One region of the Peptoniphilus sp. SGI.035 genome, then DNA from elsewhere that is predicted to be linked to it. Evidence: a T-box and tRNA genes for the amino acid it is inferred to sense, from the RefSeq annotation. Region 1 holds a T-box; the other holds one or more tRNA genes.
What was found. A T-box is a leader RNA that pairs with one kind of tRNA and senses whether it is charged. The one in region 1 lies ahead of serS (serine--tRNA ligase), so its partner is inferred to be a tRNA-Ser.
Positions count from the first base shown of each region.

Region 1 (16,040 bases):
TTGCAGTTATTGGGGCTGTAGCTTCACTTCCTCTTAAGACGGTTTTCACATATTTTGTTCCAATAATGGTAATGGTAATCTTAGGATATATTGGTACTGTAGGTATCCTTATGATCTTATGTAAGAGATATTTAAAAGTTGATTGGTTTGAACATATGATAGCAACTCTTGGAATGAGCACTGGTGTATTTTTGACAGGACTATTATTATTAAAGATTTGTGACCCTGATTCCGAAAGTACTGCACTTGGAAATTATTCAATTTCCTTCTCAATTATTTCAGCGGTTACATTTGCTTTAATGCCATTAGTATTAAACATAATATTAACTAAAGGACCAGGAACTGCATTTATATTAACTTCTGTTTTAACAGTTGTTGGAATAATAGCAACAATGATTTCATCTAAATTACTTTTAAAGGATTGATGAATTGAACTAGTAAAACTTTAAGGAGAATGATATGGATAAATATAATGACGAACTTATTAAACTTGCTAAAAACATTTGGGAATTTGCGGAAATTAAGTGGAAAGAATATAAATCTGTTGAAGCTCAAAAAGAAATTTTAAAAAAATATGGATTTAAGATAAAAGAAAATCTAGCTGATTTGCCAACTGCATTTAGCGCAGAGTTTGGCGATGAAGGCGGAATAAATATTGGAATTTTGGGTGAGTTTGACGCACTATCTGGTCTTTCTCAAGTTGAAGACTTGGCTGAGAGAAAAGAAAAAGTAAAGGGAGAATGTGGTCATGGATGTGGTCATCATCTTTTGGGAACTGCATCTATTGGTGCTTCCTTAAAGATTAAAGATTATATAGAAAAAAATAATCTAAAAGCTAAAGTAATTTACTTTGGTTGTCCAGCTGAAGAAGGTGGAAGTGGAAAGGCATTTATGGCAAAGGCTGGCTGTTTTGATGTTGCTGATATCGCAATCACGTGGCATCCTTTTACTGGAAATGCAATATTTACTGGTTCGCTACAAGCTAACAAACAAGTCTATGTAAGATTTAGAGGGAAGGGAGCTCATGCTGCAGCATCACCTCATCTTGGAAGATCTGCTCTTGACGGACTTGAACTTGTAAATATTGGAGTTCAATTTTTAAGAGAACATATGCAAGATTTTGAAAGAATTCACTACTCAATAATTGATCCAGGTTCAGCTTCTCCAAATGTAGTTCAGCCCTATGCAGAAGGATTATACCTAATTAGGTCAAAAAATACTGAATATGTAAATAGACTTTACGAAAGATTTAAAAAAATAGTTGAAGGTGCAGGTCTTATGACTGAAACTGAACCAGAAATAATTTTTGACAAAGCTTGTTCCAATGTAATTCCAAATTCTATAATTGAAGAAGAGCTTTATAAAGCTTTTTTAGAAGAAGGACCAGTTGAATTTACAGAAGAAGAAATAAATTATGCAAGAAAATTTAGAGAAACTTATCCTCAAGAGAATATTGAAAGTGAAAATACAATTGGCTTTGCTGAAGACAAAAATGCTGAATTAAATTATCTAAAGGAAAATATATTATATGACAAAATTTTAGATTACAAGCATTCTAATGAAATAGTAATGGGTTCTTCAGATGTTGGCGATTGTTCCAATGTAATACCAACTGCACAGATAATTACAGCTTGTTTTGCTATTGGGACAGCTGGTCATTCATGGCAAGAAGTAGCTCAAGGAAAATCTTCCATAGCAATGAAAGGTATGCTAAAGGCTGCTGATGTAATGGCAAGAGCCGCTATTAGTTTTATTGAAAATCCTGAACTTGTTAAAAAAGCAAAAGAAGAGCTTATAAAAGTTCGTGGAGAAAAATTTATTTCACCAATACCCGATGGATTAAAACCAAGGATGGCTTAACATGAAAGATATTTTAAAAAAGTCAGAAGAAAATCAAAAACTATTAGTAGATATTCGAAGAGAACTTCACATGAACGCAGAAACGTCACAAAATGAATTAGAAACTTCAAAGATAATCATGAAATATCTTGATGAATTTAAAATTCCTTACACTAGTGAAGTGGGTGGACATGGTATTATTGCAGAAATTACAGGTTCTGAGCCTGGAAAAGTTGTTGCGCTAAGGGCAGATATGGATGCACTTGAAATGGAAGAAGAAACGGATATAAGTTTTAAGTCAAAAAATAAAAATGTAATGCATTCTTGTGGCCACGACTCACATATGACTTTTCTTCTAGGAGCTTCAAAATTATTAAATGACAATAAAGATAAAATAAAGGGAAAAATAAAACTTGTATTTCAACCAGCAGAAGAGTTATCACCAATTGGAGGAGCACCTAAAATTTTGGAATCAGGATTATTAAATGATGTTGATGCTATTTTTGGCTCTCACGTTTGGCCAGATCTACCTTTTGGAAAAATTGCAATAAAAGAAGGAGCCATGATGGCAAATTCTGATCACTTTACAATAAAATTTATTGGAGCATCATCTCACGCAGCAAAACCTCACGAAGGTGTTGATGCCATAGTAATGGGTTCTCAATTTGTAAATGCTATGCAAACTTTAATTTCAAGAAATACAGATCCAATGAATTCTGCTGTTTTAACCGTTGGAAAATTTATTGCTGGAACTAGATACAATGTAATGGCTGAAGAAGCTTTGATAGATGGTACTTGTAGAACTTTTTCAGAAGAAGATAGAATGAGAATCTTTAAAGATATGGGGAATCTTGCTAGAGCAATCGCTGAAGTTAATCATGGACATTGTGAATACAATTATGGATTTGGATATCCAGCTGTTATGAACGAAAAAAATTCCGCGAAATTAGTAAAGAAAAGTGTAGTCGATTTATTTGGAGAAGATTCGCTTTTAGAAATTGATAAGCCGGCAATGACAGCCGAAGATTTTGCTTTTTATCTTCAAAAAATTAAAGGAGCATTCTATTGGGTAGGAATTGGAAAAGAAGGAGAAAAGAATTATCCTCTTCATAGCAAAAAATTCTATCTAAATGAAGATATATTATATAGGGGCGCTGCTCTTATGTGTGTAATTGCATTAAACTTCTTGAATGAGAATTAATATTTTATTTTTTCAAAAAGCTTTAGGTCTCTAAGGAGGCCTTTTTTGTTAATGTAATTTATTAAATCACTTATATTTTACAAATTTACTATAGAATATTATAATTTAATAAAGAGGATTGAATTTAAGGTGTTTTATAAAGGAGAAAAAAATGGACTACAGAAATGGATATAAACAAACTATTAAGGCAAGAGAGCGAATAAGAGATTATGTGTACGACACACCTCTTGTAAGGCTTGATTATATTTCGGAAATTTTAGGCACAAGTGTTTATGCAAAGTTAGAAAATATGCAAAGAACAAATTCTTTTAAAATAAGAGGGGCGCTAAATAAAATTAGAAAACTTTCGCATGAAGAATTACAAAGAGGAGTTGTTACTGCTTCTAGTGGCAATCATGGCAAGGCAATAGCGACTTGTGCAAAGATGCTAGGGATTCCTGCGAAGATTGTTCTTCCAGATACTTCTACTGATATAAAGAGGCAGATGATAAGAGATCTTGGAGCTGAAATTGTTATTTCAACTGTGGAAAAAAGATTTGTTGTTGCAAAGGAAATTTCTGAAAAGGAAGGAATGACTTTTATTCATCCCTTTGATGATTTAGATGTTGCTGAAGGTCAAGGTACCATTGCTGTTGAAATTTTAAATAAAATGGATCACTTGAAGATGATTGTGCCTATTGGCGGCGGCGGACTTATTTCCGGAATAGCTATGTATACTAAGGGAGTAACTAGATGGGCAAAGGTAATTGGTGTTGAACCAGAAAATGTAGCGAGATATACAAATTCTTTAAAGGAAGGAAAGCCAACTGAAGTTAATAGAGGTGAGACTCTTGCCGATGGCTTGTTATCAGTTAAACCTGGAGAAAGTGTTTTTCCTATTGTAAGAGATTTGGTTGATGATGTTGTAACTTGTGAAGATAAAAGTATTAAAAAAGCTTTGGATTTGTTGTATAATAAAGAAAAATTAATTGTTGAGCCATCTTCTGCTATTGGACTTGGAGCTATTTTAGAAGGAAAAATAAAATATGACGAGAGAGATAAATTAGTTTTAATTATCACAGGTGGCAATGTGGATGGTAGCATAATTGAAAAAATAATTAATTCATAAGGAGGAAGTTATGAGGGATTTTATTTGTAGTAAATTTAATAATGTAGAGCCATCTGGAATTAGAAAAATTAACGAAAAAACTCTTGAAATGGAAAGAGAAGGGAAAAAAATCTACCATTTTGAAGTTGGAAGACCTGATTTTGATACGCCAAAGGTCATAAAGGATGCAACTATAAAAAGTATTGAGAATGGAGATGTTTTTTATACTTCAAATTATGGAATTATGCCATTAAGAGAAGCTGTTGCTGAAAAATTAAGAGAGGATAATAACTTAGATTATTCTGCAAAGGAAATTCTAATAACAGCAGGTGCATCTGAAGCGATTTTTGATACTTATTCATTAATTTTAGAAGAAGGCGATGAAATCCTAATTCCAAATCCATGTTGGCCAAATTATGTGAATGCTGCTCATATTATGAAAGCAGTGCCAGTTAGATATAGTTTGTCAGAAGAAAATGATTTTCAAATTAATTTTGATGAATTAGAAAAACTTGTTACAGAAAAAACTAAGGCAATTGTAATTATCACGCCATCAAACCCAATTGGATCTATGCTTTCAAAGGAAACTTTAGAAAATCTTGCCGATTTTGCAAAAAAGAAAGATATTTTAGTAATTTCTGATGAAATTTATGAACAAATTGTCTACGGAACTAAGAAACACTATTCTATTGCATCCTTTGATGGAATGAAAGAAAGAACTATTACTATTAATGGTTTTTCAAAAACTTATTCTATGACTGGTTTTCGACTTGCGTATATTGCAGCGCCAGAAGAATATATTAGAGTTTTAAATATTATTCATCAACACAATACTTCTTGTGCAACATCCTTTGTGCAACACGCAGGCATTGCTGCTCTAAAAGAAGGACGAGAAGGCTCACAAGAAATGTTGAATGAATACAAGAGAAGACGCGATTACATTGTTGAAAAAGTTAATTCCATAGATGGACTTAGCCTAAATAATCCTGATGGAGCTTTTTATGCCTTTATTAACATAAAGGGAGTTGGAGTTAGTGCAGAAGAATTTTGCAATTATTTACTTGATGAATTATGTGTTGCAGTAGTTCCAGGCGATGTATTTGGAACTGCAGGAGAAGGCTTTATAAGATTTTCCTATGCAAGTAGCTACGAAGACATTGTTGAAGGCCTAAACAGAATAGAAAAAGCTTGTAAGCATTTTATGAATAAATAGAAAGGTTTTAAATAAAAAAGTGAAGAGAATTTTTGCTATTATTTTAAATGTAATTATCTTTGGATTAATGTCAATTTTACTTTCTAGGATTCCGAAGGAAAGCTTATTATTAAAATTGATTTATTCAATAATTTTAGTCATGGCAGGATTTAATGTAGCAAAGGGAATAAAAAAGGAGTAGGTTCCATTATGAAGCCTACTCTATTTTATTTGCGTAAGTTTTTAAAAATATGCCGACAACTTTGTGAAATCTTGCGATATCGGTAATATAGGCGTAGTCATTGCCATAGATTTTTTTGATATTTAAGCTTTCCGATTCTTCGCCAGTAAACACGCCAAAGGTGTTTATACCCATTAACCTTGTCAATAGCACTTCCTTTGATGTGTCCATGACTGCTTCGTCATCTTTATAATTTTCACCGGGAATTTTTGATGTGCCTACAATTCCTATGTCGATTTCATCAAAGGGAAGTCCGTCAGTTAAAATTATTAAAAATCGCCTTGCATCGTAATTTTTTGAAATTAAATATCGCATAAATTTTATTGCAAGGCCATCTCTATTAGATCCACTTGGTGAATATTTAAAGATGTTCATGTTTTTAATTTGAGGGTCATTGTAATCTCTATATTTTTTTATAACGAGATAATTGTAAAAATTATTGTAAGAAAAAATCCTAGTTTTTATATTTAAGCTTGTTAGAGCCTCTGCAATAATGTAGCTTTCTGTTGCTACAATTTCTTTTCTTTTGTTTTGGGATGCAGAGGAGTCTAGCAGAATGTCAACAAAAATTTCGTTGGAATCCTTGTGATTTATTTTATTAAAAATTTTATAATCGCTAAGTTCCTTTGATTTCCAAATTTCAGAGGCAATAATTTTTCCCTCATTTGATTTTGCAATTTCATCTTCAGATTCTTTTAGCAGAGAATTTTTTATTATGCTTGAAAGTTCACGAATTGCACGTTGATTTTGGATTTTGTTGTCTTCGTAAAATTTTAAATTTTCTAGGTAATTATTATTTTCTTCTTTGGCAAAGTAGGAATTTTTATTTTTAAATTCGCCACTGGGAAAATAAATTTTAATATCATTATGAATGTCTGTTGCGATTTTTGACGCAATTTTATCGGCAGTATGCCTTTTGATTTTTTCTATACCATAGTGTTTTTCTAGTGCGTCGTAAATATTTTGGTCGCCAAAATTATTTTTAAAATTGTCTTCTTTTACATTTATATCTCTATAATCGTCGTTAAAGAAAGTAAACTCAGCAGATTCAATATTGTACCTTTCGAGAAAAGTGTTGTCCACAAATTTTTTTCTTTTGTAAGGGCGATTGTTATCTGAAGAAGAGTTGGACTTTGCTTCCTTTTTAAATTTCTCATAACTTTCGTCAATGTCATTGGGAAGATTTTTGTTAATGTGAAAATACTTTTTGAATAAATATTTTAAAAATTCTAGGTACTTAAATGTGTCTAAGCTTTTAAAAGCATAAATTTCATCTAACATTTCTTCTAAAACTTTTTGAATCTTTGGGAATTTTCCTCTTTCTTTTCTAATGTATCCAATTTTTAACTCTGTTGTTAAAATTATTTTTTGTCTATTCAAGTATTTTAAAATTTCTTCATCGTGAGATTTTTTGAAATCCAAAGTGCCAGGTCTTTCTAAAATCATTTCATGTGAAAAAATATTTTCAATAATTAGTTTTGAAATTTCCCATAAATCTTTTTTATTGTTTAAATTATTTATATATCTTTTGAAAAAGTCATCAATTGTATAAAAATAAAAATATTTCGACGCATAGCCAAGGATTGCAGCTTCGTAGGAGTCCTCTGGTTTTAGCGAGAATTTAAAAATATCGAAGTTATAAAGATCTGAAACAGTCCAAAATATATTTTTTAGTCTATTTTCATCCTTCAAATAAATCAGCTCTTTCAATATTTTTTACAAAGAGAGTGTCTATTACATCTGTAACAATTTCTCTCTCGTAGGAGTCAAAGGTTTTATCTACAATTCCAAGTTCAAGGGAATCTCTAATGTCTAATCCTTTATTCATAAGTTCAATGCTAGAAAGGAGTCCGCGAAGATCAATTGCCTTTGAAGAAATTTCTGAGTTAAGAGATTTCTCTTGCAAGTCCAAAAATAATTTTGTGAAAATTTTTATTGCATTTTTATTTAAATTTGTATTTTCTTTAAACAATTTTTCCAAATCGCTTTCTGATATTGTTGGCATATCAATTACCAAAAATCTTGATACCAAGGCTTCGTTTAAATCACGAGTGCCAATGTAACCGTAATTCATTGTTGCTATAAATCTCGTTGCATCATTTAAATTTAGTCTGCCATAACCAGAAACATCGATAACTCTTCTGTAATCAAGAGTTGAATGCACAACAGAGAGTGCTTCGTTTTTTGCCATATTTATTTCGTCAAATACTGCAAAGCCACCTTGTTCTGCAGCTTCGTAGACTGGTCCTTTTTTTAGGATAACTTCATTATTTTTAAAAGTATCAGAACCAATAAGACTTGAAGGGTCTGATGCAATGTTTAGAGAAATCGTCCAAAGAGGTCTCTTAAAAAGATAGGCAAGATTTTCTGCTAAAACATTTTTGCCCGTTGCCTTTGGTCCAGATAAAAGGATGTTATCGCCAGATAAAATTGCTGCGATTGCCTTCTCCCAAGTTTTTTTGCCATAGTATTTATATTTAATTTTTGGAATTCTATATCTATATTCTTCATTTAATTCATGTTTTTCTATAAATTCATCTACTCCATTGAGTAGATCTTCTGAAACGCCTTGTGAAAGTAAAAACTTTCTCATTTCATCACCTCTAGCATATTATAACAAAAAGAAAAAATTTTATCTTAAATAATAATTTGTAAGAAATTGAAAGATTATTCTATGATATAATGCAATAAAGGAGGATTATTATGGCTTGTGTGTCTAAATCTATAATAAGTTTAATAATAGGTTTTGGATTTTTTGTTGCAATTTTTGCTCTTATAATATTGGCAATAATTGCCTTAATAAAATATATAAAAAACAATAGATGAACTAAAAATTACATATATGACAATGGAAATGTTTTAATCTTACTATAACTTTTTATGATAATTAGTTGTTTTAAATATTTAATTTTACAAGGTTGTAAGATATTGTAAATGTTAGGATTTATAACTAGGTTCAAAATATCAACGATTATTTTTATTAACAAAGAAATATTTTGATTTATAATCTTTTAACATAGTATTATTTAATTAGTTGACTTTACTTTACACGCTAAAGACTTGAACTTATTTTTTCTTGTGGTATAATATTAAAAACTAAAAAAGGCGATAATTGAGAATAGTAATTTTAAAAAGTTTTTTAGAGAGCAGGTGGTTGGTGCAAATCTGTAAACATTTAAAATGAATCCACCTCATAGTCTATGAATTTTTAAGTGAACCATTTGGTTAATTAGGGTGGCAACGCGGGTCTCTCGTCCCTTTAGGGATTGAGGGGCTTTTTTTATTTTAAGGGAGGATTTATGTTAGACATTAAATTTGTAAGAGAAAACCCAGAAGCAGTTAAGGAAAACATCAAAAAGAAATTCCAAGATGAGAAACTTCCACTAGTTGATGAAGTTATAAAAATCGACGAAGAACTTAGAGAAGCAAAAACTAAGGGAGATAATCTTCGTGCAGAAAAAAATCAAACTTCAAAAGAAATAGGAAGCTTTATACAAAAGGGTGAAAAGGATAAAGCCGAAGAAGCTAAAAAAAGAGTTGCTGAAATAAATGAGGAAATCACAGAATTAGAAGCAGTCGAAAGAGATCTTGGCGAAGAACTTAAAAAAAGGATGCAAATTATTCCACAAATGATTGATGATTCAGTGCCAATAGGAAAAGACGACAGTGAAAATGTGGAAATCGAAAGATTTGGTGAACCAGTTATACCGGATTACGAAGTACCCTATCATGTTGATATCATGGAAACCTTTGATGGAATTGATTTAGAGTCAGCTAGAAATACATCAGGAGCAGGATTTTATTATTTAAAGGGCGATATTGCAAGACTTCACTCTGCAATTTTATCCTATGCAAGAGATTTTATGATTGATCGTGGATTTGAATATCACATTCCACCATTTATGATTCGTTCAGATGTTGTTACTGGTGTAATGAGTTTTGCTGAAATGGAAAATATGATGTATAAGATTGAAGGAGAAGACCTTTATCTAATTGGTACATCAGAACACTCAATGATTGGTAAATTTATTAATACAATTACTCCAGAAGAAGATATGCCACTTGCATTAACTTCTTATTCTCCATGTTTTAGAAAAGAAGTTGGAGCTCATGGAATAGAAGAAAGAGGAGTTTATAGAATTCACCAATTTGAAAAGCAAGAGATGGTTGTAATTTGCAAGCCCGAAGATTCAAAGGATTGGTTTGTAAAATTATGGCAAAATACAGTGGACTTCTTCCGCTCATTAGAAATTCCTGTAAGAACTCTTGAATGTTGTTCTGGCGACTTGGCAGATTTAAAGGTAAAATCTCTTGACGTTGAAGCCTTCTCTCCAAGACAAAATAAATACTTTGAAGTTGGATCTTGTTCAAATCTTGGAGATGCACAAGCAAGAAGACTTAATATTAAACTTCGTGGTAAAAATGGAACATATCTTGCACATACTTTGAACAACACAGTTGTTGCACCGCCAAGAATGTTAATTGCCTTCTTAGAAAATCTTCTACAAGAAGATGGCAGTGTAAAAATTCCAAAACCACTTCAAATGTATATGGGCGGAAAGGAAAAGATTGTTCCAAAAAAATAATTTAAGAGAATATTTTTGGGTAATATTAACTTAGATTGTTTTAGGCAAAATAATTTGATATAATTTATTCACTTAGGGGAGTAACTTTTAAATTTTCAGTCGTCATTACGGCATTGCCCGGCTGGAAAGCTTAGTATTAAGTATGTGAGACCGATGTAACAATCGGTCTCTTTTTTTATTTTATATGAAATTATAAGGAGGAATTATGGAAAAAAATTGGTATAATAAGTCGCCAGATGAGACCTTGAAAAATCTCTCGACAACAAAAGAGAAGGGACTATCTCATGAAGAAGCTGAAAACAGATTGCAAGAGTATGGAGAAAATGCACTTGAGGCAGAAAAGAAAAAATCCTTTGGAGAAAAGCTAAAGGAGCAAATCCTAGACCCAATGATAATTATTTTAATTGCAGCAGCAATTGTATCTGTTTTTGTAGGAGAAGCCCTTGATGCTGGAATTATCATTGCAATTGTAATTGTAAATGCCTTTCTTTCAATTTATCAAGAGGGAAAAGCAGAAGAAGCCATTGAAGCACTACAAAAGATGTCTTCGCCAAAGGCAAAGGTAATAAGAGATGGCGAACATGAAGAAGTTGATTCAAATAAATTAGTTCCAGGAGATATTATTGTCCTTGAAACAGGAGATATTGTTCCAGCAGATTTAAGGCTTATAGAATCATCAAATTTAAAAGTCGACGAATCATCACTTACTGGAGAATCTGTTGCTGTGGAGAAACACTATGACGCAATATATAGTGGAAAAATGGAAATTGGAGATAGAGAAAACTTAGCTTATTCTTCAACAATTGTAACTTACGGTAGAGGAATGGGAGTAGTTATTGAAACTGGACACAATACAGAGATTGGCAAGATTGCAACTTCAATTGCAACGGTAGGAGAAGAACAAACACCCTTGCAAAGAAAACTTGCAAAACTTTCAAAAACTCTTGGCATTTTGGTAATAGTAATCTGTGCAGTTGTAATGGCTGTTGGACTTTTATATAAACATGATCCACTAGATATGTTTATGACAGCAATTTCACTTGCAGTTGCAGCCGTGCCTGAAGGCTTACCTGCCATAGTAACAATTGTACTTTCAATTGGCATGGGCAAGATGGCAGAAAAAAATGCCATTGTCAAAAAACTTTTGGCAGTTGAAACTCTTGGAACAACTACAGTAATTTGTTCCGACAAAACTGGTACTCTAACGCAAAATGAAATGACAGTTGTAAAAGTTTTTACCGACGGAAATGTTTATGATGTTTCAGGAACTGGCTATGTACCAGAAGGAGATGTAACTAAAAAAGAAGAGGTAGTTACAATAGAAGATGATGAAAACTTAAAAATTTTATCATCAATTGCAGCTCTTACTAATGATGCAAAATTAAAGGTGAAGGGCAGCGAAGCATCCATTACAGGAGATCCAACTGAAGGGGCGCTCCTTACTTTTGCAGAAAAAGCAGGAAATGGATTAGAAAATCTTTATAAAAAATTTGATAGGCTGGAAGAAATTCCCTTTGATTCAGATAGAAAGATGATGACAACTTTTCATGACAAAATTTTTGACGAAATCACATCTTTTACAAAGGGTGCACCTGATGTAGTATTAGATAGATGTAGTAAAATTTTAATTGGCGGAGAAGAAGTTGAACTAGACGATAAACTTAAAAAAGAAGTTTTAGATAAAAATTCAGAATTTGCAAGATCCGCTCTTAGATGTTTAGGTTATGCTTATAGAAAACACAAAACTCTTCCAAGTGAACTTACATCTGAAGTTGTTGAAAAGGATATGGTCTTCGTTGGACTTACTGGAATGATTGACCCATCAAGACCAGAAGTTAAGGATGCAATAAAAGAATGTAGAAGCGCAGGTATAAGACCAATTATGATCACAGGCGATTATCTTGAAACAGGTCTTGCAATTGCAAAGGACCTTGGTATTGTAAAATCAGATGATGAAGCAATAATGGGTAGAGAATTAAATGAAATGTCTGAAGCAGAACTTCGAGAAATAGTAAAGAAAAAATCTGTCTTTACGAGAGTTTCTCCAGAAAACAAAGTTCAAATAGTAACCGCCTTGAAACAAAATGGACATATAGCAGCTATGACAGGCGATGGTGTAAATGACGCACCAGCAATTAAAAAGGCAGACATTGGCATTGCAATGGGAATTACAGGGACAGATGTCGCTAAAAACACAGCGGAAGTAATTTTGACAGATGACAACTTTGCAACTATTGTAAATGCAGTTGAAGAAGGACGAATTATTTATTCTAATATAAAAAAATTTGTGGCATATTTACTTTCATGCAACATGGGAGAAGTGTTAATAGTTTTAATTTCTATATTGATGAACTTGCCAGTGCCGCTTATTCCAATTCAACTTCTTTGGCTTAATCTTGTAACAGATTCTTTTCCAGCCTTAGCTCTTGGAGTTGAAAGAGGAGAAGCTGACATAATGAAGGAAAAACCGCGCGACCCTGACGAACCAATCCTAGACACAGAAATAAAAATAACAGTTGCAATTCAATCTATTGCAATAACAGTTGCAACACTTCTTGCATATTTTATTGGCTTAAAATGGTATGGATTAGGTGAAGGACTTCACCACGCAAGGACAATGGCATTTTCATCACTAATAATTTGTGAACTTCTTAGATCCTATACGGCAAGATCAATAGACAAGACTGTTTTTGAAATTGGAGTATTCACAAATAAAAAATTAGTAATGGCAACAGCATTTTCTTTCTTATTGATGCTAGTAGTAATCTATGTGCCAGTGTTAAACGATGCCTTTGGACTAATGGATTTAGGACCAAGAGAAATTGCAGTAGTGCTTGGCTCAGCAGTAATACCACTTTTAGCAGGAGAAATCCAAAAGAAAGTAAGATTTAGGAAAAATAAATAATTTATTATTAAATAAAATATATAATGAAAAGCCGACATTGAAATTTAAGAGGTCAACTTAAAATTTTGTCGGCATTTTTATTTTAAAATCTGTAAATAGAATTTTTATAATGTTTAAAAATTTTTAGCCTTTTTTATTGAAAATTTTAAATATCTTGACAAAATAAATACACGAGGTTAAAGTGTAGATATAAAATATATACACTTTAGATAAAAGGAGTTTGAGAAATTTATGAAAAAAGATTTAAAAATTTATATTGGAGTTTCATTTATTCTTCCATACATAATGGGATTTGCAATTTATTACTGCAAATTAAACAATATAAATACAAATATTTATCCTCTATTTCAAATGTTTATGCCATTTCTTGGTGTAGTAGCCTTATTGTACAGTGAGGATAAGAGTATTTTGAAGAATAGTGTAATTAAAATTTATATAATTACAAGTCTTATTTTATTTGCATTTTCAATAATAAATATTTTTTCTTCTAATTTTAATACAAGCTTTTCAGATTTTATAATCTTGATATCTGCGATTCCAATGATTATATGTATTTCAACTATGGATAAAAATCTTAAAAGAAAATTATGTTTAGACAATCCAAATAAGAAAACAACATTGTTAATTTGTCTAGTTTTTATAATTATTTATTTTCTAAGATTATTTTTGGGAGGTATATTACAGGGAGAAACAAGAGAGATAATAAAAATCTTAAATATTAATAGTGTAAAAATTCTTGTTTCAATTTTTATTTTTTCTTTTTTAAATATCGTGCCTTTTATAGGCGAAGAATATGGTTGGAGAGCATATTTAGCACCAAGGCTAAAGGAAATTTATGGATATAAAAAATCTATTCTGATTACGGGCTTTATTTGGGGGATATGGCATTTACCACTTAATCTTTTCTACTATTCCGATGGTCAGTTAGCATCACAGATTTATTCAATACTTGGGCAAATTGTATTTTGTACATTTTTTGGAATATTTTTAACTTATGCTTATAATAAAACAAAATCTATTTGGGCTCCTGTTATGATACACTACTTAAACAACAATTTGGCATTATTATTTATTACAGATATTTCCAAGGATATTTTTTCTGGTCAACATTATGATTTAAAAGGATTTTTATTTACAAGTATAAGTTCAATTATATTTTTTGGAATCTTTATATTTTTTAATCACGTTAAAGATGAAAGCCTTTGGGAGAAATCGGTATTTGAAAACATAAAAGAAGACTAATTTTTAGTTTTTTTACCTAAATAATAATTAAAATAAATTAAAATAGTTTTAGCATAGAAAAAATGTATAATAAATTTAGGGGTTAATTATTGAATTATGAAAGGAGATATAATTATGAAAAAGAGAGATTTGACAAAGTTTAAAACTCCACATACATATGCGATTATATTTTTCGTGGTAGTTTTATCTTGGATTCTTACCTTTTTAATTCCTGCTGGTAAGTTTTCAACTCATGAAGTTGAATATGAAAATGCAAATGGAGAAATTAGTTCAAGAACTGTATTGCAAACTGAAACATTTAGGTACATGCATCCACTAGACAAAAAATTTTTATCTGAAAATTTAAGTAAGTTATTTGAAGATAAAGAAGCGCTAGAAGAACATGAAATTGACGAAGATGGTTTTGCTCTACTTTTAAAAGAGCCAGCAGATTCTTGGACGGTAGAAAGCTTAGCTGAAGTTGGATTAACAGATGATACTTTATATGAAATTTATGGAGAAGATTTCTATGACACTTCAGTTAAATTAAATAAAACTGCAACTGTATGGGGTACAGAGGACTTCAATGGTTTTGGTTTTCTAAACTTTTTATTTGAAGGTTTAGTATCAGGTGACAAGTATGGATCAGCAGTTGGTATAATTGCTTTACTACTTGTTGTTGGGGGAGCCTTTGGAATTATAATGAATACTGGAGCAATTGATGCTGGTATTTATGCAGTAATAGACAAGACAAAGGGACTTGAAAAATTTGCAATTCCCATTTTATTTTATTTATTCTCACTTGGTGGAGCTACATTTGGAATGAGTGAAGAAGTTATACCATTTTCTATGGTCATGGTTCCCTTTGTAATAGCCCTTGGTTACGATTCAATTGTCGCTGTAACAGTTACCTTTGTTGCATCTCAACTTGGAAATGCAGTTTCATGGATGAGTCCATTCTCAGTTGCAATTGCACAAGGTATTGCAGGTATTCCTGTACTTTCAGGGGCTGGATTTAGACTTATATGTTGGGTAGTAGTTACAGGACTTGGTGCAGCTTATACAATGTTATATGCACAAAAAATTTACAAAGATCCTAGAAAATCTGTAACTTATGAAAATGACAATAAATTTAGACTAAAATTACAAGAAGATACATCTGCAAAAGAATTTAAACTTGGTCACAAGATTATATTATTAGAAATGCTTGCAGTTTTAATTTGGATTGTTTGGGGAGTTATGAAAAAGAGTTACTATATTCCAGAAATAGCATCTCAATTCTTCGTAATGGGTCTTGTTGGAGGTATAACAGCAGTTATATTTAAGCTAAACAACATGACAATTAATGATATGGCTTCAAGTTTTCAATCAGGAGCAGCTGACCTTGCAGGCACAGCAGTTGTAGTTGGTATGGCAAAAGGAATATTAATTGTACTAGGCGGCAGTGATGCAAATAGTTTTTCAGCATTAAATACAATACTTTATTCTGTGGGCAATGCCTTTTCAGGTGTACCTAAGACTTTAGCTGCCATAGGAATGTATTTATTCCAATCACTATTTAACTTAGTAGTAACATCAAATTCTGGACAAGCTGCTCTTACAATGCCAATAATGGCTCCACTTGCAGACCTTGTTGGACTTTCTAGACAAATTGCAGTACTTGCTTATCAAATGGGTGCAGGATTTATGGACGCCTTTACCCCAGTATCTGCAAGTTTAATTGGAGTACTAGGTGTTGCAGGAATTGATTGGTCTAAATGGGCAAAAT
Region 1 is NZ_JBNPOJ010000009.1:35,989-52,028, forward strand. Features, by position in the region: gene ACQRC6_RS05795 (sodium/glutamate symporter) at 1-425, shown strand, start outside; gene ACQRC6_RS05800 (amidohydrolase) at 460-1,860, shown strand; gene ACQRC6_RS05805 (M20 metallopeptidase family protein) at 1,862-3,040, shown strand; gene ACQRC6_RS05810 (threonine ammonia-lyase) at 3,192-4,148, shown strand; gene ACQRC6_RS05815 (pyridoxal phosphate-dependent aminotransferase) at 4,159-5,340, shown strand; gene ACQRC6_RS05820 (hypothetical protein) at 5,360-5,521, shown strand; gene ACQRC6_RS05825 (hypothetical protein) at 5,537-7,252, opposite strand; gene ACQRC6_RS05830 (AAA family ATPase) at 7,242-8,153, opposite strand; gene ACQRC6_RS05835 (hypothetical protein) at 8,264-8,386, shown strand; T-box leader at 8,660-8,822, shown strand; gene serS (serine--tRNA ligase) at 8,860-10,146, shown strand; gene ACQRC6_RS05845 (calcium-translocating P-type ATPase, SERCA-type) at 10,352-13,051, shown strand; gene ACQRC6_RS05850 (CPBP family intramembrane glutamic endopeptidase) at 13,283-14,293, shown strand; gene yfcC (putative basic amino acid antiporter YfcC) at 14,408-16,040, shown strand, end outside.

Region 2 (16,040 bases), on a different contig from region 1:
CGTGAAGTCCTATTATTTCAATTCCTTCGTTTAAATATCTGTCTATACTTTCTATAATTTTAGGGTCAATGACCTCGCCAAAACTCACTAATGGTACTCCTGGTGGATAGGCTGCTATTATCTCTTTAGAAATTCTGCCCTTTGCCTCTTTATATGAAAGGTATTCGCCTCTCGCTAAAAATGCTTCCCTTGGCATCATTTTTCTCTTTGGAATTTCAAATTTTAGTGGCAAAATCTCTTTAAAGTCATTGTTATCGTAACTTAAAATTGCATCTCTTAATTTTTCTATTTCACCTTTAGAATTTATTGGAGAAATTAGGGCAAGGGCGTAGTATAAATCGCCCATTTCAAGTCTAATGTTTTTGTTTTTTAAAAAGTCTTTTAGGATTTCTTCGCCGCTCATATTTCCAATTCTAAATAAAAATTTCATTGGGTCTAATGCTATTATAGAGTCGTGGCTTAGATCTAAATTATAATTTATTTCTCTTTTTAGATTTTTAATATCTTCTATTCTATTTTTTAGTTCAATTCTTCCAACTTCGTCCATGTATTTTAATCCTGCTTCAATGGAAAGCATAAATAAATAGGATGGCGAAGTGCTGTTATAAATATTTATAAATTTTAAAAGTTCATCGTGAGAAAATCTATCTGTCCCTCTGTGAATTAGTGCAGTCTGTGTAAGCGAAGGTATCATCTTGTGCGTTGAATTTACAACTAAGTCAGCGCCTGCATCTATTGCAGAATATTTTTTTAAGTCTGAAAAGTATAAATGTGCTCCATGGGCTTCGTCTACAATCACTGCGATATTATTGTCGTGCAAAATTTTTATTATTTCTTTTAATTTTAAAATTCCGCCAAAATAATTTGGACTTACAAGGACGCAAGCTTTGATATTATTTTTTTTGATTTTATCCCTTAGTTCTTCTTGGTCTATTCCAAAATACATGGCACGCTTTTCGTCGTAAATTGTATTTAAGTAAATTGGGTCTAAATCATTTAAAATAAGGGCGTTGTAAATGGACTTATGTGCATTTCTCTGTATTAAAATTTTATCTCCAGGAGATGTAGCCATAGAAATTGCAATGTGAAGTGCTCCAGTAGAACCATTTGTCGTCATAAAGGATTCTTTTGAGCCAAATAATTTTTTTATCTCTAAGTGCAAGTCCCTTATTGCTCCCTTTGGATTTAGGAGATTATCTGTGTATAATATCTCTGTCAAATCACTTTTTATGTTCAAGTCAAAAAAGTCCTTGCCCTTGTGGCCTGGCATGCCAAAAGAGATTGCATCTTTAATTTTGTCGATTTCATTTTTTAAAGGGCTTTTCATCTTTTCTCCTCAACTTTCCTTAATTATACTATAATTTTTAATCATTTAAAAGTTAGCCCTTTTTATAAAAATCTCCTTTAATGGAAACTTCGCCACTTGAAAGGGTAATTTTTTCTTCTCCAGTGTCTACTATTAAATTTCCCTTTTCGTTTATGTCGATTCCCCTTGCGGAATATTTTTTGCCATTTAATTCAAAGGATAGTTCTTTTCCAATTACTAGTGAATGTTTTTTGTAATAATCTATGACTTCTTCGTCTTTCTTTTTATAATTATTTTCATAAAAGGCGTTTAAGATGCTAGATAAAATTTCATTTCTTATGGCATCAGTTTCGATGTAGCCTGCAATGTCCTTTAAATCTTTGAAACTATTGTCCTTTGGTTTGTTTACATTTATTCCTATTCCAACAATTACTGATTTGACGCTTCTTGATTCAAAATCTGCATCGAGTTCTGATAAAATGCCACAAATCTTTTTTCCCTTCAAAAATAAATCATTGACCCATTTTATTTGAGGTTCTTTGTCCGTAGATTCTTTTATCCCTTGAAGAGCGGAAACTGCTGCTTTAACTGTAATTAAATCAAAGAAGGAAAAATCAAAAAATTCCTTTGGATGTAAAATTATGCTAAAGTAAATTCCACTTCCCTTTGGCGATTCAAAAGTTTTGCCCGTCCTTCCACGACCTCCCTTTTGCATATCTGATACAATTACAGTAAAATCCTTGACATCGCTGGAATATAATCTTCGCTTTGCTTCGGTGTTAGTTGAATCAATTTCGTCAAATACAATTATGTCTATGTCCTTTAATTCTTCACGAAGTCCCTTTCTTATTCCTTCTTCAGATAATTTGTCATCTGTTTCTAAAAGTTTGTAGCCAAGTTTCGTTTGGGATTCAATTTGAAATCCACTTTTCTTTAAATTATTTATTGCCTTCCAAATTGCTGTCCTTGAAATATTTAATTTTTCTGCCAATTCTTGACCAGAAATATAATTTGCTCTGTTTTTTTCTAATTCTCTTAATACAATATCCTTAGTTTTCAATATATCACCTTCTTGACATTTTTATAAATCTACTGTAAAATAACTTTCTAGGTTATGGAGAGATGTCCGAGTGGCTGAAGGAGCCCGCCTGGAAAGCGAGTATACATGAAAATGTATCGGGGGTTCGAATCCCCCTCTCTCCGCCATCGCCATGCTAAGCGGGAAATTAGCGATGTCCTGTACCTGCAATTCGCTACAGCAGGGCCGAATTCCCTATCTAGGATTTTAATTTTATCGCCTGCCCCATATAAGTGGTGTTGATGATTGGGTCCTGCGCAACAGAAACTTATGAACCGTGTCAGATCTTGATCGAAGCAGCACTAAGTAAGATCTTTTGTGTGCCGCAAGGGTCGCCTAATTTGAGCTAACTGTATGGGTAACGGATGAGGTTAACTTTCGACATAGGGTGCATGGCTACATATTAGTCCCATTTATTTGGGACTTTTTTTATTTTCCTTTTTAGTTTTGATACATTTAAGATTTCTCCATCCTTTAAAACATTTTTTTCTCTCAAATATTTTTCACTTCTTGAATAAAATTCTCTCTTTGAATTTGTTACATAAAAATAATCTCTTATGTAATTTTCCTTTTTATATTCATAATCCTCTAAAATAGCATCTGTATTTGAAAAAACTTCTATTCCATTAAAATATTTTTTGAAAAAATCCTTCTTCAGATGAAGTCCACTTGACGCCAAAAAAATTAAATCGTAGTCAGTAAAATCAAAATCTTGAAAATATTCTCCACAAATTTTTTTTACAATTTCATCTGCTATCCCATCATTTGAGGCATTTATAAGGAGGGGTACATTTAGGTACTTTACATAAGACTTCGTGAAATTATCTAAAGTTTTTTCTTCTGAAGTAAGTTTTGATGAAAGGCATAAGATTTTTCTGTCGATAAATTTATTTTTTAGAGATTTTTCTCCAAATTCTGCATTTTTAAAATCTTTAAAATAATTTATGGCGTCAAAATCCATGACATAAACCTTTTTGTCCTTTTTAAAAAATTTTTTTATATATTCAATTCTCTCATTTACAGCGTCCCTTTTGTAAAGCCCATAGTATTCAAACTTGTCGTCAATATAATAATTTAAAAAGTCGCGATGTTCTTGGTATAGACCTACAATGCCAGGTCCTGTGTCAAAAACTGCCAAAGCCTTCACCTACTCTCACTTTATATGTATATCTGTAAATTTTACTAAAATAAAAATATGCCTCTTCTAAAGATTTTTTGTCTTCAAATATTCCAAAGATGGTAGCACCGCTTCCACTCATTAGTGCCGCAGAGTTAAATTCAATTAATTTATTTTTAATCTCCAATAAATCTCTGTGCATATTAAAAACTACATCTTCCATTTTATTTCTTAGAAGAAAATTTAGTTTATCAATGTCTAATTTATAAATTGCATCTAAAATTTTGTGAAAATCAATTCGCTCATCATCTATCTTTATTTTGTTGTAGGCGTCCTTTGTTGAAATGCCATAACCTGGATTTATGATTAATATATTTTCAAGATATATTGGTCTTATATCTTCTAAAATATCACCAATGCCGCTGGCAATTTTTGTTCCACCAGTCATCATATATGTAAAATCTGCTCCAAGACTTTTTGACATCTCTATTAGCTCATCTTTAGAAAAATTTAAGTCATATAATTCGTTTAAGGCGTAAAAAGTAGCTGCACCATTGGATGTGCCGCCAGCAAGCCCTGCTGCGATTGGAATTTTTTTATTTATCTCAATTTTAAAGGGGATGTCATATCCAACTTTACTTTTTAAGGTTTCGTAAGCTTTGTAAATTAAATTGTCTTTTATATCAAAGTTAAAATCAGTTAATATTTCTACTTTATTGCTTTTTGAAAAACTCATCTCATCGTAAAGATCTGTCATTACCATTAGAGTTTTTATGTCGTGGTATCCATTTTCCCTTTTGCCAATTATGTCTAGTGATAAATTTAACTTTGCATAGGCATTCTTTTTAATCATAATACACCTCAAATTAATTATAATTCATAATTTATTTTTTTGCATCAATGTATATTAAGGCTTTTTGCTTTATTTAGATTTTATTATAAAATTTAATCTTCCTTTAAAATTTTCCCATAAATTTAGGCAAAAAAATAAGCTGCCTAAGCAGCTAATATTTTATGAAATCATCTTTGCGTCTTTATAACTTACATCTTCGTCTAAAACTGTAACTTTTACAGTTGATGTAAGTACGTCAGAATATGTGTAACTTGCAGTTACAAGTTCTTCTCCGTTAAAAACTTCAAGTACAAAAAGACTTGGATAAATTGCCTTTAAAACACCCTTGCGAGTAACAATTTTTTTTCTGCCCTTATTGGCACTTACAATAACTTTCTTTCCAATATGATTTTCAAGTTCTTTCTTGATTAATTGCATTTGATTCATTTGACACTCATTCCTTCCAAAGACTTTTAATACTAGATTATTATACTATAAAAATTTAATTCTGTCAAATAAATCTATAATTCTACTCCATATAGTTTTTTTTGTCAATAAAATTTTACCCTAATTTTCAAATATTTTTCACAAAGTTTTATCTTTGCCCTAATATTTTTTATCCAAATATTATTCCACAAAAAATTTTTTATTTTTTACTCAAAAAGCCTTAAGAACTTGTATTTTGTTAAATAAGTCTAGATTTTTCAAGTCAACTATTGTATAATTATGTATTGTTATTAAGTGGATTGGAGGTATTGATGCAAAAAAACAAAAAAGTCATTCTCGGAATGAGTGGCGGCGTGGATTCGTCTGTGTCTGCAATTCTCTTAAAAGAAGCTGGCTATGATGTTACAGCTGTTTTTATGAGAAACTGGGCTGAAGATGACGGAATGTGTACGGCAAGAGAAGATTACATTGATGTAGTTTCTGTCTGTTCACAACTTGACATAAAATACTTTACTGTCAATTTTGAAAAAGAATATAGAGATAGAGTTTTTTCTTACTTCCTTAGCGAATACAAAAAGGGCAGAACTCCCAATCCAGATGTAATGTGCAATACTGAGATTAAGTTCAAGGCATTCCTCGACTATGCAATGGATTTTGATGCTGATTATATTGCAATGGGTCATTATGCTAGGACAAAAAATGTCAATGGTAAAACTTATCTTTTAAAGGGAGTCGATCCTAATAAGGATCAGTCTTATTTTTTGTCAAGGGTTAGGTCTGATGCACTTGCAAAGACTCTCTTCCCCGTTGGCGATTTAACCAAGGATGAGGTAAGGCACATTGCTAAAAAATATAATCTCTCTACTGCTTCAAAAAAGGATTCTACTGGAATTTGTTTTATTGGCGAAAGAGATTTTAATGAATTTTTAGACCAATTTCTTTTTACTAAGCCTGGCAAAATTGTGGACGAAAAGGGCAATGTAATTGGAGAACATTCTGGTCTTATGCACTACACAATTGGTCAAAGACGTGGAATTGGCATAGGTGGCGTTGGAAGTGGTGAACCCTTCTTCGTTGCCGACAAAGATTTGAAAAATAATCTTTTAATTGTCGCACAGGGAATTAATAATCCAGCTCTCTATAAGGATGAATTTGAAATTGAAGATATTTTTTGGATTACAGAAATTCCTTCTCTTCCCATTGATTTATCTGTTAAAATAAGATATAGGGCAAGCGATGAAGATGCGACTCTTGAAAATAATAATGGTAAATATGTTGTTAAACTGAAAAAATCACTTAAGGGTGTTACACCTGGTCAAGTATGTGTTTTTTATCAAGGCGATGTATGTCTTGGTTCAGGTATTATAAAATAAATTTTGGAGGTATATATGAAATTAGTTTTAAACAAAAGAGATGCAAAGGGCAAAAACAAAGTTGATAAACTTAGAGCTAAGGGTGAAATTCCTGGAGTTCTTTATTCAAAGGGAGAGGAAGCAAAATTAGTATCTGGTCTTGAAAAAGATTTACTTAAAGCTTATTCTGAAGAAGGATATTCAAATATTTTTGAAATCGAAGTTGACGGAGAAACTACTTCTGTTCTTTTCAAAGAAGTTCAAATGCACCACATTAAAAATGCAATGGTTCACTTTGACCTATTTGAAGTTGATATGAACACTGAACTTACTGTTGAAGTTCCTGTTGTTCTTGAAGGTAGAGATGAAGTTAAAGTTCAACCATCTTCATTAATCCAAGTATTAAACGAAGTACAAGTAACTTGTCTTCCAAAATACCTTCCTTCTGAAGCTGTTGTAAATGTTGTTGAAATGCAAATTGGCGATGTTAAAACTGTTGCTGACCTTGACATATATGGCGATGAAAATATTAAAATCGACATCGACGCTGAAGAAACTGTTGCAACTCTTGTTGAACCAACAGAAGAAAAAGAACCTGAAGAAGGAGAAGAAGTTTCTGTAGAAGTTCCTACTGTTGCTGAAACTGAAGAAAAAGCTGAATAATAATTTGTATTTTAAAAGGGCTCTTGAAGCCCTTATTTTTTTATCAATTTTTAATTTTAATTTTGATTTTTATTTTACTCTATAAAAATTTTAAAACTCCTCTTGGGTCCTCTGAAATATTAGCAGTATATTTTTCTAACATCTCTCTGGAACCAGTGCCACATAGTACGCCTAATTTTATGGTGTCCCTTCCAAAAATCATATCCACCTTTGAATCTCCAACAACAATTATTTCATCGTCTTTAAGAGAATACTTCTCCTTAAAAATTTCTAGGCTTTCTGTACTTGGTTTCTTTTTATATAAATCTGCTGCAGCATAAAAATCAATAAATTTATCAAGTTCCAAATACTCCATAGAAAATTTCGCCTGCCTATAATTATCAGAAGTGAAAAGTCCAATAAGAATCCCCCTGCCTTTTAAGTCAGCAAATAAACTTTTTAGGTCGCAGGTTTCTTTTATTTCCTCTTTATTCTTTTTTAAAAATTCCAGTAGAAAATTATCAATGTCTTTGTAGATTTCCTCTTCACTTTCCTCCATGTATTCCGAAAAAATAATCGCCAAATCCTTTATAGTTTCGGATGAAAGAATAGAGTTTTCTTCTACTTCATTATTTTCCACTATGCCAATCTTTTTAAAAAGTTTTTTCTTTGAATCTTCGCTTAAATTTTTTCCCTTTAAAAATTCTAAAATTGAATCCACCCAAATTTCAGAAAATTTAAGTAGCGTCCCATCTTTATCAAATAAAATTGCCTTAATCATAATAATCATTAAATTCCTTTCAGTTTTATCCCTTTATATTATATTTAATTCTATATGAATTTTTTTATTGTGAAAAGCCTTTATGGCAATTTTATTTTAGTTCATCATGCTTTTAGCCTTTTTATGAGTTTATATTTTAAAAAATTTTATTTATTTTCAAACCATTCTTTCATAGTCCTCATAACTTTTCTAAGTTCTTCTTCATTAATTACATAGGGAACCATGGAGTAAATATACTTTATAAAGGGTCTCGCAAAAACTCCTCTTTCATAGGCAAATTCTTGGAAACCTTCAATGTCCTTTCCGTCTTTAACTTCAATACATACACAGCCACCCATTACTCTTACATCTTCTATTTTTTTATGAGTAAAGCCTTCCATTTCTTCTCTTTCAATTTCTTCTATTCTCTTAATCTTGTCCATAAATTTTTCTTCTTCAAAAATTTCTATTGCACGAAGTGAAACAGCACAGGCAAGAGGATTTCCCATAAAAGTAGGACCGTGCATAAGAGCGTGAGTTGGATCATCGTCATAAAAAGCATGGAAAACTTTTTTGTTTGCAACTGTTGCGGCATGGCCAATATATCCGCCAGTTAAGGCCTTGCCTAAAACTATTATATCTGGCAATACTAAATCTGCTACAAATCTGTTTCCAGTTCTTCCAAAACCAGTTGCAACTTCGTCAAATATTAAAAGTACAAGGTAACATCCCCTTTTTCTTGTTAGCTTTTTTTAATATGTTAACATTGCTTTTTTTGCATTTCTTATTTAAAATTTTAGAAATAGATATATTTAATTTTTTATAAATCGAGTAGGACTAATTTAATATCCATCTCACAACATAATAAATACACTTCTTCTTTCTTAGATGTCGCCTTGTAAAACTTGCAAATCGCTATGGATTCGTCGGCAAATGCACCTTAGGGATTTGCACCCCAGCATTGAAATATACTCATCGTACTAAAAAAAGCTCACGAGAAAATCCCATGAACTTTAAAAAATTATTATTAACTTACTGAAATTCTTTTTTTGTGAAAATAATACACTCCAAAGAGAAATAATATAGTTTCTACTGCTAATAGTGCTAAAAATCCTATGCCCTTAAAATTAACAAATACATCTCCATTGTTCATAAATAATTCCATTTTTGTGAAGAAATCAAAGGTATCTAACAATTTAGTTGCAAATCCTTCTAATATTCCTAGAATTATAAATACTATAACTGGACCGCCAAATCCAAATCTTCTTAGTTTCTTGCAACCTCCAAGACTTATTGAAAATACTATTCTCGCAATGCAATTAAATAGGAATATTATTGCTATGCCTGCTGCTATTAATAAATTTTTTGTTCCAATTTCATTTATTACACTTGATATTTCACTCCACGAAATTGTCGATACTTCTGTACCAGCTAATGTTAAGAATACAAAAATTGCTCCAAGATACAAGGTATAAATTGCAAACATCACAAAGTAATATATAAATCTCGAAAATGTCTTTGCTGAAGGACTAATAGGTATTGATTCATAAAATAATGCACTGTCTCCAAAAAACATATTGTAGTCGCCAACTATTACTGTTACTGCTGCTGCAAAATATCCAAAGGACAAGGCCGTAATGCCAATAATAAGTGAACGCACTGCTAAATTGTAATTAACACTACTAAATAGTAATCCAAACACTATAAGTGCAAGGGGTAAAACTGGTATGAACCAGTAGTTTTTAAAATGATTTTTTATTTGATGTCCTAATAATTTTCCCATTAAAATACCTCCGTAAAGTAATCTTCTATGCTCATATTTTTTTCACTTCTTATCTCGTCAACTTTTTTATTTATCATAATTTTGCCTTCGGATAAAAATAGCACTCTATCAAGAAGTGGCTCAATTTGATTTATTAAATGAGTTGACACAATTATTAAACTGTCTTCTTTAAAATTATTTAGTATAGTTTGGATTATCATCTTTCTAGCTGATGGATCGACGCCAGAAATTGGCTCGTCCAAGAGAAATATTTCTGCATCTCTTGAAAGGCTAAGGGCAATTTGCATTTTCTCTCTCATTCCCTTGCTCATTTCCTTTACCTTTGACTTATTTGGCAACTTAAATTCTTCGTAAATTTTATAAAACTTATCTTCGTCAAAATCTTTGAAGAACAATTTGTAAGTATTTACAACCTCTTTTACTGAAAGTTTATCGCTTAATGCAAATTTGTCCGGTTGGTAAGACAAGATGTCTGCAGTTTTATAGGATATTTCTTCTCCGTCTATTAATATACTTCCCTTATAAGTTTTTTCTAGTCCTGCAAGTATTCTAAGTAATGTAGATTTTCCAGTACCATTTGGACCAACTAGTCCAACTATTTGCCCCTTATCTAACTCCAAGTTCAAGTCGTCAAGGACTTTGCTTTTGTAGTTCATAGTTAAATTTTTTATTTCTAATTTGCTCATGACTCCCTCCAATATTCATCTAAAAGTGTAAGTGATTTTTCCTTTGTCAAGTTGAGTTCTTCGGCAACTTCAATTAAGTCGTCGCAGGATCTATAAAAAGCTCCCCTTGCAATTTCTTCTATCAAACTCTCGTCGTCAGTTATAAATCTTCCCGTAGTCCTATTTGATTTTGCTAGTCCTTCTCTTTCTAGGTCTTGAAGTGCTCTTTGCACTGTATTGGGATTTACGCCATAAGTTTTTGCTAAATTCCTTACAGTGTCCATCTTTTCTCCACTTTTCCACTGACCACTTGAAATTTTTAATTTAAAGTCTTCGAGAAGTTGTAGATAAATAGGTCTATTGTTATCAAATTCCATAAAACCCTCCTTATATGTAGAGTTATTGATTTTACTTTAGTCTTGACTACATTAAAATTCTTATTTTTAATCTTATAATTTTTAGTTTACTTAAATCAAAGATAAATCTTAAACTGCATAATATTAAAATAATTTTTGTACCGTTGTATCAACCCCTTAATACAATAGTTATTATATACGCCTTTTTATAAAAATGCAATAGATATTTAAAAAAAATTTACTTTTAAACATTTTTTATTATATATTCTTAATTTTCATTTAATATTAACAATCTTATAGTATAATAAATTGTTATTCTTTACTTATATAATACCTTTATGATAATATATAATTAACTTTTATATAGGAGGTACAGTTATGGAATTATTTACAATTTTTTTAATCATGTCGTTGGGTTATCTAATTGGCCGAATTAATTTTTTTGGAATTAAATTTGGAGCCTCAGCGATTTTGATTGTCGCATTATTCTTTGGACATTTTGGATTTGAAGTACCTGCTTTTTTATCTAAAATTGGTCTTGTTTTATTTTTAACGCCTATTGGTCTTATGGCTGGTCCCGATTTTGTAGAAAATATTAAGAAAAATGGAGTGTCTTTTCTTTTAATATCATTTATAGCTGCAGTAGTAGGAGGACTTACTGTTATAGCTGCTGTTAAGATATTTAAACTCCCTATTTCTCTTTCCCTTGGATTAGCAACAGGAGCTCTTACTTCAACTTCTATGTTGGGGACAGTAAATGAATTGACAGATTCTATTTTACCAGGCGTTGGTTATGGTATTGCTTATGTTTTTGGTGTTGTTGGCGTTGTACTTTTCGTTCAAATTGTTCCTAAAATTTTAGGTGCAGATAGAGAAGTTGAAAATGCAAAACTTGAAATTCATAGTTCTAAATCTTCCAATAGGAAAATCGTCGATGTTTCTAAACTCATCACAATTGAAAAAAGTGGACTTTTCTCAATTGCAATTGCAGCATTTCTTGGTATTTTAATTGGAATGATTAAAATTAAAGCTGGCTCTGCTAAAATTTCTCTTGGAAGTGGCGGAGGTTCTTTAATAGGTGGTCTTATTTTAGGACATATTGGAAATATTGGCAGAATAAATCTTCGTGCTGATAAGGGTATCTTATCTGCTATTCGTGATTTAGGACTTGCCTTTTTCCTTCTACCTTCCGGTTTAAAAGCTGGATCTGGATTTGTTGAAGTTGTAAGTCAGTATGGCATAAAATTATTCTTTGTGGGAGTTCTTATGACTCTTATTACTACAATCGTGTCCTTTTTACTTTCATACAAAGTATTTAAACTTCCTTTGTTTGGAGCATTGGGAGCAACTACTGGAGCTATGACAAGTGCTCCATCTCTAGGGGCTCTTTTAACAGTTACAGAAGATGACAGAGTATCTTCTTTCTATGCTGCAACTCAACCAACTGCAACAATTTTTCTGGTATTTTTACCACAAATAATTGCACTTTTAATTGGTATTGATTAAAAATAGTATAGCAAGCAAATATTTTATTGAACTCAAAAATTTTTGCAAACAAAAACTCCTAAAGTTTTAAGCTCTAGGAGTTTTCTTTATTTTACTTCTTCTTTATTTTTTCTATTCTTTTTATTCTTTACTTTTTTTAGTCTAAAGAAATCTTCTCTTTCCTTTTCTGCCAAAGTATCTTCAATTTCTTTGATAATATGATTGTACTTAGGTATTTGAATTTTATCAAGGGCATTTGCCCTCTTGGCAGTCTTTTTTATTTCATTTGCAAGTCTAAAGACTGATGTTTCTATTTCTGCAAGTTCATAAATAACTGGCAGAATTTCTGAAATATTTATCTTAGCCCTGTCAAAGGCTGCATTAGATTGATGAATGGAATAATCTGCCTTAACTACTTTCTTTTCATATTTTATTTTTGGAAGTTCAAGTCCCATGACTGAACGAGAGATTACTTCGTATTCCTTTTCCAAGGGAGCAGATTCTCCCATGTCTTTCAATGAAAGTGCACCCATGGAAATAGTTGCCATGACAAGTTCAGAATAAGAATCTGCAAATTTTTCTTCTATCTCAGATTGAAGCTTCTTTGCATTTTTATTTAAGTCCATCATTTCTTTAATTAGGACAGTTCTTTTTTTGTCTAGAAGGTCGTAGCCCTTTTCTGCGAGGACAAGTGCATTTTTAGATGCAATTAAATTTGCCTTAGTTGGAGTAACTTTAATTGCCATTCTTATCACCTAAATATTTTTCTTTTAACTTAGGATCAATTCTATCAATCATTTCAGGTGGAAGGATCTTTAATAATTCCCAACCTAAATTTAGTGTTTCTTCTATATCTCTATTTTCATTTTGATCTTGTGTCAAAAATCTCTTTTCAAATTCATCTCCAAATTTTAAAACTAATTTTTCGTCATCGGAAATGTCATCTTCGCCAATGATTTGTGCAAGAGCTCTAGTTTCTTGTACCTTTGAATAAGATGCAAAAAGTTGTGAAGATAAATCTGGATGGTCTTCTCTCGTGTAGCCTTCGCCAATGCCATCCTTCATAAGTCTTGAAAGTGATGGAAGTACATCTATTGGTGGATAAACTCCCTTTGAGAACAAATCACGGCTTACTACAATTTGACCTTCTGTGATGTAACCTGTAAGGTCAGGAATTGGATGTGTAATATCGTCATTTGGCATTGTTAAAATTGGTATAAGTGTTACAGAACCCTTGGAGTCCTTAATCATACCTGCTCTTTCATAAAGTGCAGCAAGGTCAGAATACAAGTGTCCTGGATATCCCTTTCTTGAAGGCACTTCTTCTCTTGATGATGAAACTTCTCTCAATGCTTCTGCATAGGATGTGATGTCAGTCATTATTACAAGAACTTGCATATTCTTTTCAAAAGCTAAATATTCGGCAGCTGTAAGAGCACATTTTGGTGCAATTAGCCTTTCCATAATTGGATCATCTGCATAATTTATATACATTACTACCTTGTCAATTACTCCAGAGTTTTTAAAACTTTCTCTAAAGAAATCGGCTTCGTCATGCTTTACGCCAATTGCTGCAAAGACAATGGCAAAGTTATTTTCTCCGCCTTCGTCGACAATTTTTGCTTGTCTAACTATTTGAGCAGCGACTTCGTTGTGTGGAAGTCCTGAACCAGAAAATATTGGCAACTTTTGACCTCTAATGAGGGTCATTAGCGCATCAATTGAAGATATACCTGTTTGGATAAAGTTCCTTGGATATTCTCTAGCTGATGGGTTAATTGGTCTACCATTTATGTTATATACGTCCTTGGAATAAATTGCACCACCCTTGTCAATAGGCTTTGCCGTTCCATTAAATACTCTTCCTAATATTTCTTCTGAAAGTGGAATTTCAAAGGGATGTGCAGAAAATTCTACCTTAGTATTTTTTGTCGAAACACCTAAGTTATTACCAAAAACTTGTACAATTGCCTTGTCGTCGTCAATTTTTATAACTTGACCAATTTCTGAACTTTTGCCATCTTTTGACATTATTCTTACAACTTCACCATAACTAACTCTGTGAAGATTTGAAAGTTCTAGCAATGATCCTTCAATTTTATCAAGTGTTAAATATTCTTTTTTCATTCTACATCACCATAAGTTGCGCTAAGCTCTAAATAAAAATCGTTAATTTCATTGTTTAAGCTTACAAATTTCTTTAAATCTTCATTTTCTATATCGTATTTCATGTTAATTACTTTTCCGTAAATAGCATCGTTTTTTATTACTGAAATTGGAATTTTTAGTTTTAAAGCTTCCTTGCCTCTTTCGTAAAGGTTATCTATTGTCTTTAACATTTCAAATTGTTTTTCAAGTGGCACAAAGGTGTCAATTGGATTAAAGGCGTTTTGTTGTAAAAATCCAACTTTTACAACACGACAAATTTCAAGTACGAGCCTTTCTTCGTCTGGAAGCACATCTTCCCCAACTAGCATTACAATTTCATTTAACTTTGCTTCTTTGTGAAGTAAATCTAAATATTTTATTCTAAGATCTGGCAAATCTCCATCAAGTCTCATGTCGTAGTAATTTTTTAGTAGTGGGATATAACCTGAATAGGAATTCATCCAATTGATTGCAGGATAGTGTCTTGAATAGGCAAGTTCTTTATCTAATGCCAAAAATACATTTACAAATCTCTTTGTATTTTCTGTAACTGGTTCAGAGAAATCTCCTCCAGCTGGTGAAACTGCACCAATAAGAGTTACAGAACCTTCGTTGCCTGATAAAGTCTTTACATAACCTGCTCTTTCGTAGAAACCTGCAATTCTTGATGGAAGGTAAGCAGGGTAACCTTCTTCTGCTGGCATTTCTTCAAGACGACCGGAAATTTCACGAAGTGCTTCTGCCCAACGAGATGTTGAGTCGCCCATTAATGCAACGTGGTATCCCATATCTCTAAAGTATTCAGCCATAGTTACGCCTGTGTAAATTGACGCTTCACGAGCTGCAACTGGCATATTAGATGTGTTGGCAATAAGAATTGTCCTATCCATAAGAGCCTTGCCAGTGTTTGGGTCAATTAGCTTTGGAAAATCTTCCAAAACTTCTGTCATTTCGTTACCTCTTTCACCACATCCAATGTATATGATGATATCGGCATCGCAATATTTTGCAATTTGGTGTTGCGTCATAGTTTTTCCAGTACCAAATCCTCCTGGAATTGCAGTTGTACCTCCCTTGGCAATTGGGAAAAATACGTCAAAGACTCTTTGTCCAGTTACAAGTAATTTATCAATTGGAAGTCTTTCCTTAACAGGTCTAGGAATTCTAACAGGCCAGTTTTGGTACATCTTAACTTCATTAATCTTTCCTAATTCATCCTTTACCTTCAATAAAACTGTTTCAATATTGTACTTACCATTTTCGAGAATTTCTACAACTTCTCCATTTATTCCCGGTGGAATCATAACTTTGTGAGTTATGATATCAGTTTCTGGAACTTCCGCAAAAATTTGTCCTTGATGAACTTTGTCGTGTAGTGAAACTTTAAAGGTTACGTCCCAAAGTTTTTCTTCATCAAGGGAAATAAGTCCAATGCCTTCTGGCATAAAGGATCCGTGTTCTTTTTTTATAACTTCAAGTGGTCTTTCAATACCATCGAAGATACCTCTAATCATTCCAGGTCCAAGTTTTACTGAAAGAGGCGCACCAGTGGAAATAATGTCTTCATCTCTTTTTAGTCCTTCAGTTTCTTCGTAAACTTGAACTGTGCCAAGGTCGCCATCAATTGAAATAACTTCGCCAATTAATTTTTTTTCGCCAACAAGAACCATTTCTCTGATTTTATAATCAGCCATGTTCCTTCCAATTACTACGGGTCCGTCAACTGATTTAATTATTGCCTTTTCCAATGACTTCACCTCTTTCTTTTAATTTTTCGTGTAACATTGAGCCGATTTCATATCTCATGTCTTCTAATTTATTTTTTAAAGACAAATTTATATTATAAGTTTGTTCTATATCAGAAATTATAAATCCGCCAATATGATATTCGAAAAGCTCGTCGATTTTTAGTTCAACGCCCTTTTCCTTTGCAATTTCTTTAAATTTTTCAATGAGTTTTTCATTTTCATTGTTTTTTACATAGAGATAAATGCTTTTTTCATCTATTTCTTCTAAAATATTTTTAAAATTTTCAGCTTCTATATTCACATATTCTTCTGTTTTTGTAA
Region 2 is NZ_JBNPOJ010000003.1:17,095-33,134, forward strand. Features, by position in the region: gene ACQRC6_RS02275 (aminotransferase class I/II-fold pyridoxal phosphate-dependent enzyme) at 1-1,327, opposite strand, end outside; gene ACQRC6_RS02280 (biotin--[acetyl-CoA-carboxylase] ligase) at 1,380-2,366, opposite strand; tRNA gene ACQRC6_RS02285 (tRNA-Ser) at 2,423-2,512, shown strand; RNA gene ffs (signal recognition particle sRNA large type) at 2,516-2,780, shown strand; gene ACQRC6_RS02295 (hypothetical protein) at 2,788-3,531, opposite strand; gene ispE (4-(cytidine 5'-diphospho)-2-C-methyl-D-erythritol kinase) at 3,509-4,354, opposite strand; gene ACQRC6_RS02305 (Veg family protein) at 4,514-4,780, opposite strand; gene mnmA (tRNA 2-thiouridine(34) synthase MnmA) at 5,092-6,153, shown strand; gene ACQRC6_RS02315 (50S ribosomal protein L25) at 6,169-6,795, shown strand; gene ACQRC6_RS02320 (HAD family hydrolase) at 6,875-7,564, opposite strand; gene ACQRC6_RS02325 (aminotransferase class III-fold pyridoxal phosphate-dependent enzyme) at 7,702-8,244, opposite strand; gene ACQRC6_RS02330 (hypothetical protein) at 8,562-9,317, opposite strand; gene ACQRC6_RS02335 (ABC transporter ATP-binding protein) at 9,317-10,003, opposite strand; gene ACQRC6_RS02340 (GntR family transcriptional regulator) at 10,000-10,359, opposite strand; gene ACQRC6_RS02345 (antiporter) at 10,717-11,844, shown strand; gene ACQRC6_RS02350 (V-type ATP synthase subunit D) at 11,931-12,569, opposite strand; gene ACQRC6_RS02355 (V-type ATP synthase subunit B) at 12,559-13,950, opposite strand; gene ACQRC6_RS02360 (V-type ATP synthase subunit A) at 13,947-15,719, opposite strand; gene ACQRC6_RS02365 (hypothetical protein) at 15,700-16,040, opposite strand, start outside.
Region 2: it encodes a tRNA-Ser, which carries the amino acid that the T-box ahead of serS (serine--tRNA ligase) is inferred to sense. The anticodon was not compared.